3 regions of the Enterobacter sichuanensis genome follow, and region 2 is predicted to be linked to each of the others. Evidence: predicted binding sites of a transcription regulator. Region 2 holds the regulator's gene; each other region holds the start of a gene.

Region 1 (3,281 bases), 630 kb from region 2:
GCTGGCCGGAGCAAAAACCTCCGCCAAAGGCAGTTACCCGGGCTGGCAGCCGGACGCAAGCTCGCCGGTGATGGCACTGGTGCGTGAAACTTACCAGCGTCTGTTCAACAGCACGCCGAACATTCAGGTGATCCACGCGGGTCTGGAATGTGGTCTGTTCAAAAAACCGTATCCAGACATGGACATGGTTTCTATCGGGCCAACCATTACCGGGCCGCACTCGCCGGATGAGCAGGTTCATATCGAAAGCGTGGGCCATTACTGGACCCTGCTGACTGAACTGCTGAAAGCGATTCCTGCTAAGTAATAGCCTTACCCCAGCCCTCTCCCAAAGGGAGAGGGTGAACACCGTCACGCCACCGGTTTTTTTACAGGCCCAATACCAGTTGTCGCTCTAACTGCGGATCCAGCAACGTGACGTGCAACCCCACCAGCCTGACACCGCGCCCTGCCCGCCGCTCATCCCAGGCCTTTTTCGCCGTCGCAATGAGATCGTCTTTATTCAAACGCGGCCAGACGTGTTCCTGCGTAGTCTGCTGGAAGTCGTTGAATTTCAGCTTGATGCCCTGCCGGGCAATGAGCAGGTCCGGCTTCACCTTGATTAAGCGACGTTCCAGCTCCGGATAGAGCTGTTCTGTGATAATAAACTCGCATTCGGACCAGTCATGAATATCTTCACTGAGGGTTCGCTCAACGCCGACGGATTTCCGTAACCGTTCGCTGTTCACATCGCGATCGTCAATCCCCTGGCTGCGCTCCCACAGCACGCGCCCAAACTTCCCAAAGCGTTTGAGCAGCATGGCCAGGTCGCTGCGCTGCACATCTTCGCAGGTGCGTAATCCCATACTTTCCAGCTTTGCGGCAGAGACTTTTCCCACCCCGGGAATTTTGCCAAGCGGCAGCGTTTTTAAAAACGCAGGCACCTCTTCCGGGGTAATAACGTACTGGCCGTTGGGCTTATTTAAATCGGAGGCAATTTTGGCGAGGAATTTTACGGGGGCCACGCCCGCCGATGCCGTCAGATTGAGCTCGTTGAAAATTGTCTGACGGATCTCCTGCGCCATCAGCGTGGCGGAGCCGTGACAGTGCACGCTGTCGGTGACATCCAGATAGGCCTCGTCCAGCGACAGCGGCTCTATCAGGGAGGTGTAGCGGGAGAAGATTTCACGGATATGGTTTGAGGCTTCTTTGTATGCCTCAAACCGACCGGGTAAAAGCGTGAGATGAGGGCAGAGCTTCAGCGCCATCGCCGTCGGCATGGCGCTGCGCACGCCATATTTGCGCGCAGGATAGTTGGCGGTGCTGATGACCCCCCGCTGAACGCGGCTGCCGCCTATCGCAATGGGGATATCCCGCAGCGCCGGGTTGTCACGCATCTCCACTGCGGCAAAAAAGCAGTCCATATCAACATGGATTATTTTGCGCATAGTAAGCCCTCACTCATCACTGGATAAGTATACAGTAAATAAATGAGGGTTGAGAAGTGGATATAAGAACGCCGGGTGGCGGCTTCGCCTTACCCGACCTACCAGACTAAATAATGCGCTGCTGTTCGCGGGCCATCCGTTTTTTACGCGCATCGCACGGTTCCGGGCAGTCGCACACCTTTTCCATCCCAATGGAAGTAATGCCGCCGCAGCTGCCCTGAAGGCTTTTCCGCTTAACGATCCAGCCTAACGCCATGCCGAAAATGACTAGCACGAAAACCACGAAGGTAGCCAGAAAGGTCAGCATCATCAGCCTCCAAAGTCATCGAGCAGGATGTTCTCATCTTCCACACCGAGATCTTTCAGCATCTTAATCACGGCAGCATTCATCATCGGCGGCCCACACATATAGAACTCGCAGTCTTCCGGTGCCGGATGCTGTTTAAGGTAGTTTTCATACAGCACGTTATGGATGAACCCGGTATAGCCCGTCCAGTTATCTTCCGGCTGTGGATCGGAGAGCGCCACATGGAAGGTAAAGTTCGGATTTTCACGCGCCAGCTGTTCAAACTCATCGTCATAGAACATTTCGCGCAGGGAGCGAGCACCGTACCAGAAGCTAATCTTACGCTGGCTGCCCAGCCGTTTGAGCTGGTCAAAGATGTGCGAGCGCATCGGGGCCATACCGGCACCGCCGCCGATAAACACCATTTCCGCGTCGGTATCTTTGGCAAAGAACTCACCAAACGGGCCGGAGATCGTTACCTTATCGCCCGGCTTCAGGGACCAGATGTACGACGACATGATGCCCGGCGGGGCATCCGGCACGTTCGGCGGTGGTGTGGCAATACGCACGTTGAGCATGATAATGCCCTTCTCTTCCGGGTAGTTGGCCATAGAGTAGGCACGCAGCGTCGGCTCTTTCACCTCCGACACAAAGCGGAAAAGATTGAATTTGTCCCAGTCGGCACGATACGCCTGCGGCACGTCAAAGTCCGCATACGCCACGGTGTGCGCCGGACATTCAATCTGAATGTATCCCCCGGCGCGGAACGGGACATCTTCCCCTTCCGGCACCCGCAGCTTCAGCTCTTTAATAAAGGTGGCTTTGTTATCATTAGAGATAACCTCGCACTCCCATTTTTTGACGCCGAAAATTTCCTCCGGCAGCTCAATCTTCATGTTCTGACGCACCGCGACCTGGCAGGCCAGGCGGCAGCCCTCTTTTGCCTCACGTTTGGTGATATGCGCCAGCTCGGTTGGCAGAATATCGCCACCGCCCTCTTTTACCGTCACGCGGCACTGCCCGCAGGAGCCGCCGCCGCCGCACGCTGAGGAGACAAAAATGCCGTTTCCCGAGAGCGTATTGAGCAGCTTATCCCCCGCCGGGGTGCGGATCTGATTCTGCGGCTCGTCGTTAATATCAATCACTACGTCGCCGGAATTCACCAGCTTCGCACGCGCCGCCAGAATAAGCCCTGACAGCACCAGTACAATCAGCGTGAACATCACCACGCCAAGTATTATTTCCATCTGTTAGCCCTTATAGCTGCACACCGGAGAAGGACATAAAGCCCAGCGCCATCAGCCCGGTGGTGATAAAGGTGATCCCTAAGCCACGCAGCCCTGCAGGCACGTTGGCATATTTCATTTTTTCGCGGATCCCCGCCATGGTGACAATCGCCAGCATCCAGCCGATGCCGGAACCGAAGCCGTACACCACGGACTCACTGAAGTTGTAATCACGCTGAACCATAAACGAAACGCCGCCGAAGATGGCGCAGTTCACCGCGATCAGCGGCAGGAAGATCCCCAGCGCGTTGTAGAGTGACGGGAAGTACTTATCGAGGATCA
Region 2 (3,281 bases):
TGATGCCCTGATAGAGGCGGTTCCAGGTAAAGCCGAGAATACGGTCGGAAAGGCGAATCATCTCGTAAGAGAAGTTCGCGGCGATCTCTTCCATCAGCGCAATGGCGTTCTGCTGGGCTTTCTCATGCGAAATTTTCTTGCTGCGCGCTTCGTCTTCAACGGCGCGGGCAATCGCTTTAGAGGCCAACAATTTGTTGAACAGATCCTGACGCGCCGGGAGACGTGGCCCGACGGCAGCCAGGCGCTGACGGGCGAAGTGCATACGCGCCACGCGCGCCAGTTTTTGCGCGATGATCTTGTCGGTGCCGTGCTCGTCCGCCATTCGACGCAGCGACACGGAAGGGGAGAAACGGACGAAACTGTCGCGTCCCAGCCAGGAGACCGCAAAGAACTTCTGGATGCCGTTAAGCATGCGCAACGGTGGGTTCTCTTCCCCTTTTTCGCGGCCCGGGCGGCGACCAAACATCACCGACACCGGCACCATCTGTACATCCAGGTCAGGATTGCTGCGGTGCAGGTCGAGATAGTCATGGAACAGCTTGATGGACTCTTCCTTTGGCGTGTAATAGGTAAACACACGCGGCCCACCGTGGATGAACACGTAGCGCGGCAGCAGCGTACCGTCAACTTCCAGCGGTTCAAGCGGGTCAGGTAAGTCATGCGCCAGACACTGGGCGCGAAGCGTCAGTAAGTCTGCCTTCGAGTTATAAGGCAAAACATACATAATGGGACGCGACGTATCGAGCCCCAATTCCAGCGCGGGTTCTGCTGGGATAGACTTGCTTTTTACCAGGATGCTTAATGGTAAATTAAGTAATTTGTAGTAAATTCGTGGCCAGCCGGACATAAACGATGTAAAGCCTCTGGTTAATAATGCAATTGCGGCGCAAGGATAACAGAAAGCGCGCAAAATTTCTGTTGTTACCCGTCATACTTCAGGCTGTAGCGAAACGCGTTACGGCCCCTGTTACTGACGCTCTTTTTTAAAAAAGGTTCTTTTAATGGCCAATAATACCACTGGGTTAACCCGAATCATCAAAGCTGCTGGCTACTCCTGGAAAGGTTTTCGCGCCGCGTGGGTCAACGAAGCTGCCTTCCGCCAGGAGGGCATCGCCGCGATTGTCGCGGTGATTATCGCCTGTTTCCTTGATATTGATGCGATAACGCGCGTTCTTCTGATCGGATCCGTATTGTTGGTGATGATAGTGGAAATTCTGAATAGCGCTATTGAGGCCGTTGTGGATCGTATCGGCTCTGATTTCCACGAACTTTCAGGCCGGGCAAAAGACATGGGCTCTGCTGCCGTGTTGCTGTCGATTATCACTGCCGTTATCACCTGGGTCACGCTGCTTTGGTCACATTTCCGATGAGCCTCGAGGAATAATTAAGTCCCTGGTTTTTTGTGCAGTTTTTGGTTCCAAAATCGCCTTTGACTGTATATACTCACAGCATAACTGTATATACACCCAGGGGGCGGAATGAAAGCGTTAACGACCAGGCAGCAAGAGGTGTTTGATCTCATTCGGGATCATATCGGCCAGACGGGTATGCCACCCACGCGTGCGGAAATCGCGCAGCGTCTGGGCTTCCGTTCTCCGAATGCTGCCGAAGAACACCTGAAAGCGCTGGCGCGTAAGGGTGTCATTGAGATTGTTTCGGGCGCGTCACGGGGTATCCGCCTGCTGGTGGAAGAAGAGACGGGCATTCCGCTGGTAGGGCGTGTTGCTGCAGGTGAGCCTTTACTGGCTCAGCAGCATATTGAAGGCCATTACCAGGTCGATCCTGGTATGTTCAAACCGAGCGCTGATTTCCTGCTGCGCGTAAGCGGTATGTCGATGAAAGACATCGGCATTCTTGATGGCGATCTGCTTGCGGTTCACAAAACGCAGGATGTACGAAACGGCCAGGTTGTGGTCGCACGCATTGATGATGAAGTGACCGTCAAGCGTCTGAAAAAACAGGGTAACACCGTACAGTTACTGCCTGAAAACAGCGAGTTCTCCCCGATTGTGGTGGACCTCCGTGAACAGAACTTCTCTATCGAAGGACTGGCGGTTGGGGTGATTCGCAACGGTGAATGGCTTTAATCTTTTCCTGACAGGCTACAGCTCCGCTGTAGCCTGATTCATTTCCCACTTCCGGTATTTTTCATGTCACTGCTGACGGCATCCGATAAGGCATTGTGGCGTCTTGCTTTGCCGATGATTTTCTCCAATATCACCGTGCCCTTGCTGGGGCTGGTCGATACCGCCGTTATTGGTCATCTGGATTCGCCTGTTTATCTTGGCGGCGTGGCGATTGGCGCGACGGCAACCAGCTTTCTGTTCATGTTGCTGCTCTTTTTGCGCATGAGTACGACCGGCCTTACCGCGCAGGCTTACGGTGCAAAAGATCCGTTGCGTCTGGCGCGTGCGCTGGTACAGCCGATGATGCTTGCGCTTGGCGCAGGGGCGTTGATCGTTTTACTGCGCGCTCCCCTGATTGACCTTGCACTCCATATCGTTGGCGGCAGCGAGGCAGTACTGGAACAGGCGCGGCGTTTTCTTGAAATCCGCTGGCTTAGCGCGCCCGCCTCGCTGGCTAATCTGGTTCTACTGGGGTGGCTCCTGGGCGTCCAGTATGCCCGTGCGCCTGTCATTCTGCTGGTGGTGGGCAACCTGCTCAACATTGTGCTGGATGTCTGGCTGGTAATGGGGCTGCAAATGAACGTGCAGGGGGCAGCGCTGGCGACGGCGATTGCCGAATACGGGACCTTTATTATTGGTCTGTGGATGGTCTGGCGTGTGCTGGTGATGCGCGGGATTTCCCTTGCGCTGCTCAAAACCGCCTGGCGCGGCAATATCCGTAAGCTGCTGGCGCTCAACCGTGACATCATGCTGCGTTCATTGCTGCTTCAACTCTGCTTTGGTGCACTGACGGTCTTTGGCGCACGGCTCGGGCCAGACATCGTTGCGGTTAATGCCGTCCTGATGACGCTGCTGACCTTTACCGCCTATGCGCTGGACGGCTTTGCCTATGCGGTTGAAGCGCATTCGGGGCAGGCGTATGGCGCACGGGAAAGCGGGCATCTGCGGGATGTCTGGCGGGCGGCCTGTCGACAGTCGGGTCTGGTGGCGTTGGCATTCGCGCTGATTTACGCCTGCTTTGGCGAACAGATTATCGCGTTACTCACCTCCCTGCCGGCACTGCGCGAACTGGCGAGCCATTATCTCATCTGGCAGGTCATTTTGCCGGTGGTGGGTGTCTGGTGTTATCTGCTGGACGGCATGTTTATTGGCGCG
Region 3 (3,281 bases), 1.2 Mb from region 2:
CCGCCACGTCCAGCGTTTCGACGTTATCGCTGTTCTGGGTATCACGAATACGCAGACCGGCAACGCCCATCTGATCGCCCGTGACCTCTTCCAGCGTGCGGTTGGTGTGCAGCACGATGTTGCCGCTTGCTACTTTATCCATCAGACGTTTGATCAGGATCTTCTCCGCGCGGAATGTATCGCGGCGGTGGATCAGGTGTACTTCTGAGGCAATGTTCGCCAGATACAGCGCTTCTTCCACGGCAGTGTTGCCGCCGCCGATGACCGCAACTTTCTGATTGCGGTAGAAGAAACCGTCACAGGTTGCGCAGGCAGAGACGCCGCGGCCTTTAAACGCTTCTTCTGATGGCAGGCCCAGGTAACGGGCAGAAGCACCGGTGGCGATGATCAGCGCGTCACAGGTGTATTCGCCGCTGTCACCCGTCAGGCGGAACGGACGGTTCTGCAGATCGACCTTGTTAATATGGTCGAACAGAATTTCGGTTTCGAATTTGGCAGCATGCTCGTGCATACGTTCCATCAGTAGCGGCCCGGTCAGGTCGTTCGGGTCGCCTGGCCAGTTTTCCACTTCGGTGGTGGTGGTCAGCTGACCGCCTTTTTCCATGCCGGTGATTAATACCGGTTGCAGGTTAGCGCGTGCAGCATAGACCGCCGCGGTATATCCCGCAGGTCCAGAACCAAGGATTAGCAGCTTACTGTGTTTGGCCGTGCCCATGAGATCCCCATTGTTGTTGGCAGACATTTGGCTGGATTGTAGGGAATTTGTTGTCGTAAAAAAAGAGCGCAGCAATTTTGATATCAATCTGTGTAATAGCCACGGTCGATGAATGGCGCGCTATAGCATCAAGCTTTCTCCTGAAAACCGGTTGTTTATAAGGCAATAAAATGAGGATTAATACCCTGCCGTAATGAATATCCGGCATGTTGTACTAAAAAACGATGTTTTGCTTTGACAATCCCCTGCGCTTTTGCGAAAACATTCAAGGAAGAAAAAAAACCGCGTTAACCGTATGCCGCATAGGCATGCACGTAAATGCCATTTTTACCGGGTCAGTGAAATCTACGCATGGCGTGGACAGACGCCATACGTGATGTCGGTGACAGCCTTCGGGCAACGGTCTTCTTACCAACAGAACCCGAATCCGCATCGCGTCTAATACAAAATCAGGCGATGTGATGACTAACGGGTACAGGCTCTGAACAGTGATGTGCACAGGGTCCAGGCAGGAGTAGGGAAGGAATACAGAGAGACAATAATAATGGTAGATAGCAAGAAGCGCCCTGGCAAAGATCTCGACCGTATCGATCGTAACATTCTTAATGAATTGCAAAAGGATGGGCGTATTTCCAACGTCGAGCTTTCAAAACGTGTGGGACTTTCCCCGACGCCGTGCCTTGAGCGTGTGCGCCGACTGGAAAGACAGGGTTTTATTCAGGGCTATACAGCTCTGCTGAACCCGCATTATCTGGATGCCTCACTTCTGGTATTTGTTGAGATTACTCTGAATCGTGGTGCGCCGGATGTGTTTGAGCAATTTAACGCCGCTGTACAAAAACTTGAAGAAATTCAAGAGTGTCATCTGGTGTCCGGTGATTTCGACTACCTGTTGAAAACCCGTGTGCCTGATATGTCCGCCTACCGTAAGCTGCTGGGGGAAACCCTGCTGCGTCTGCCAGGCGTGAACGACACCCGTACCTATGTGGTGATGGAAGAGGTCAAACAGAGCAATCGTCTGGTTATTAAGACACGCTAACACGGAACAGGTGCAAAATCAGCGTAGTTTGATTACACTCCTGTTAATCCATACAGCAACAGTGCCGGGGAGTCCCGGCGCTGTTGTCCGTTTTAGCAAACAGGCAGGATATGCCTGATACCTGGAGAGCCTTTCTTGAGCCAGGAATACACTGAAGACAAAGAAGTCACACTATCGAAGCTAAGCAGCGGACGTCGTCTCCTCGAGGCTTTGCTGATTGTTATTGCCCTTTTTGCCGTCTGGCTGATGGCAGCCTTACTCAGTTTCAACCCCTCAGATCCCAGCTGGTCACAAACTGCATGGCATGAGCCTATTCATAATTTAGGCGGCGTACCCGGTGCCTGGCTTGCGGACACGCTCTTTTTCATTTTCGGTGTGATGGCCTACACCCTTCCCGTCATTATTATCGGCGGGTGCTGGTTTGCGTGGCGACATCGTCAAAACGATGATTACATCGACTATTTCGCCGTTTCGCTGCGCCTGATTGGCGCACTGGCACTGATCCTCACTTCATGCGGACTGGCGGCCATTAACGCGGATGATATCTGGTACTTCGCTTCGGGCGGCGTGATTGGCAGCCTGTTGAGTTCTGCGCTGCAGCCGATGCTTCACAGCAGCGGCGGCACCCTTGCGTTGCTGTGCATCTGGGCGGCGGGGCTGACGTTATTCACCGGCTGGTCCTGGGTGAGCATTGCCGAGAAAATTGGCAGTTTTATCCTCACTATTCTGACCTTCGCCAGCAACCGTACCCGTCGTGACGATACGTGGGTTGATGAAGATGAGTACGAAGATGAAGAGGAAGATGACGCGCCTGTGCAGCGTCGCGAGTCTCGTCGTGCTCGAATTCTGCGTGGCGCGCTGGCGCGTCGCCAACGTGTTGCAGAGAAATTTGCCAATCCGCTGGGCCGTAAAACTGATGCGGCGCTCTTCTCTGGTAAACGCATGGATGAAGACGAGCAGGTGGTCTATCGCGCTGCGGGAAATCAGGTCGATCCTGACGATGTGCTCTTCTCCGGCAACCGTGCCACCCCAGGCGATTTTGACGAATACGATCCGCTGTTAAACGGTCATTCGGTCACCGAGCCGGTTGCCGCCGCGACGACCGCTGCTCAGGCCTATGCCGCCCCCGTTGACGCCGTGATGCCTTCTGCGCCGGTTTCACCGCCGGAATCCGTTATTCAGCAGCCTCAGGTAGACTGGCAGACTGCGCCGGGTGTTCATACCCCGGAACCGGTTATTGCGCCTGAACCAGAAAGCTATATTCCCGTTCAGCAGGAGCAGTGGCAGCAGCCTTATCAGCCGCCGCAGCCTGCGTATGAACCACAACACAACCCACACTATGAACAGCCTGTAACTCAACCGTATCAGGAGTATGTGCCTGAACCGGTTGAACCCGTGCAGCCTTATGTCGCACCGCAACCTGAGCCGGAACCTGAGCCCGAAATCGTGGAAGAGGTGAAGCCAGCACGTCCGCCGCTGTACTATTTTGAAGAAGTCGAAGAGCGCCGTGCGCGTGAACGCGAACAG

Evidence for each region. Region 2 encodes LexA, which represses DNA repair genes until DNA is damaged. Its sites were predicted from a motif close to TNCTGTATGTACATACAGNA; they were not measured.
Region 1: the regulator LexA is predicted to act here: its motif matches at 1,445-1,464, upstream of dinB (DNA polymerase IV).
Region 3: the regulator LexA is predicted to act here: its motif matches at 1,793-1,812, upstream of C1N69_RS07355 (DNA translocase FtsK 4TM domain-containing protein).

What each region holds. Positions count from the first base shown of each region.
Region 1 is NZ_CP027986.1:949,459-952,739, reverse strand. It holds gene pepD (cytosol nonspecific dipeptidase) at 1-307, shown strand, start outside; gene dinB (DNA polymerase IV) at 369-1,427, opposite strand; gene nqrM ((Na+)-NQR maturation NqrM) at 1,534-1,737, opposite strand; gene nqrF (NADH:ubiquinone reductase (Na(+)-transporting) subunit F) at 1,737-2,960, opposite strand; gene nqrE (NADH:ubiquinone reductase (Na(+)-transporting) subunit E) at 2,971-3,281, opposite strand, start outside.
Region 2 is NZ_CP027986.1:317,118-320,398, forward strand. It holds gene plsB (glycerol-3-phosphate 1-O-acyltransferase PlsB) at 1-847, opposite strand, end outside; gene C1N69_RS01480 (diacylglycerol kinase) at 1,002-1,370, shown strand; gene lexA (transcriptional repressor LexA) at 1,479-2,087, shown strand; gene dinF (MATE family efflux transporter DinF) at 2,151-3,281, shown strand, end outside.
Region 3 is NZ_CP027986.1:1,554,113-1,557,393, forward strand. It holds gene trxB (thioredoxin-disulfide reductase) at 1-715, opposite strand, end outside; gene lrp (leucine-responsive transcriptional regulator Lrp) at 1,260-1,754, shown strand; gene C1N69_RS07355 (DNA translocase FtsK 4TM domain-containing protein) at 1,890-3,281, shown strand, end outside.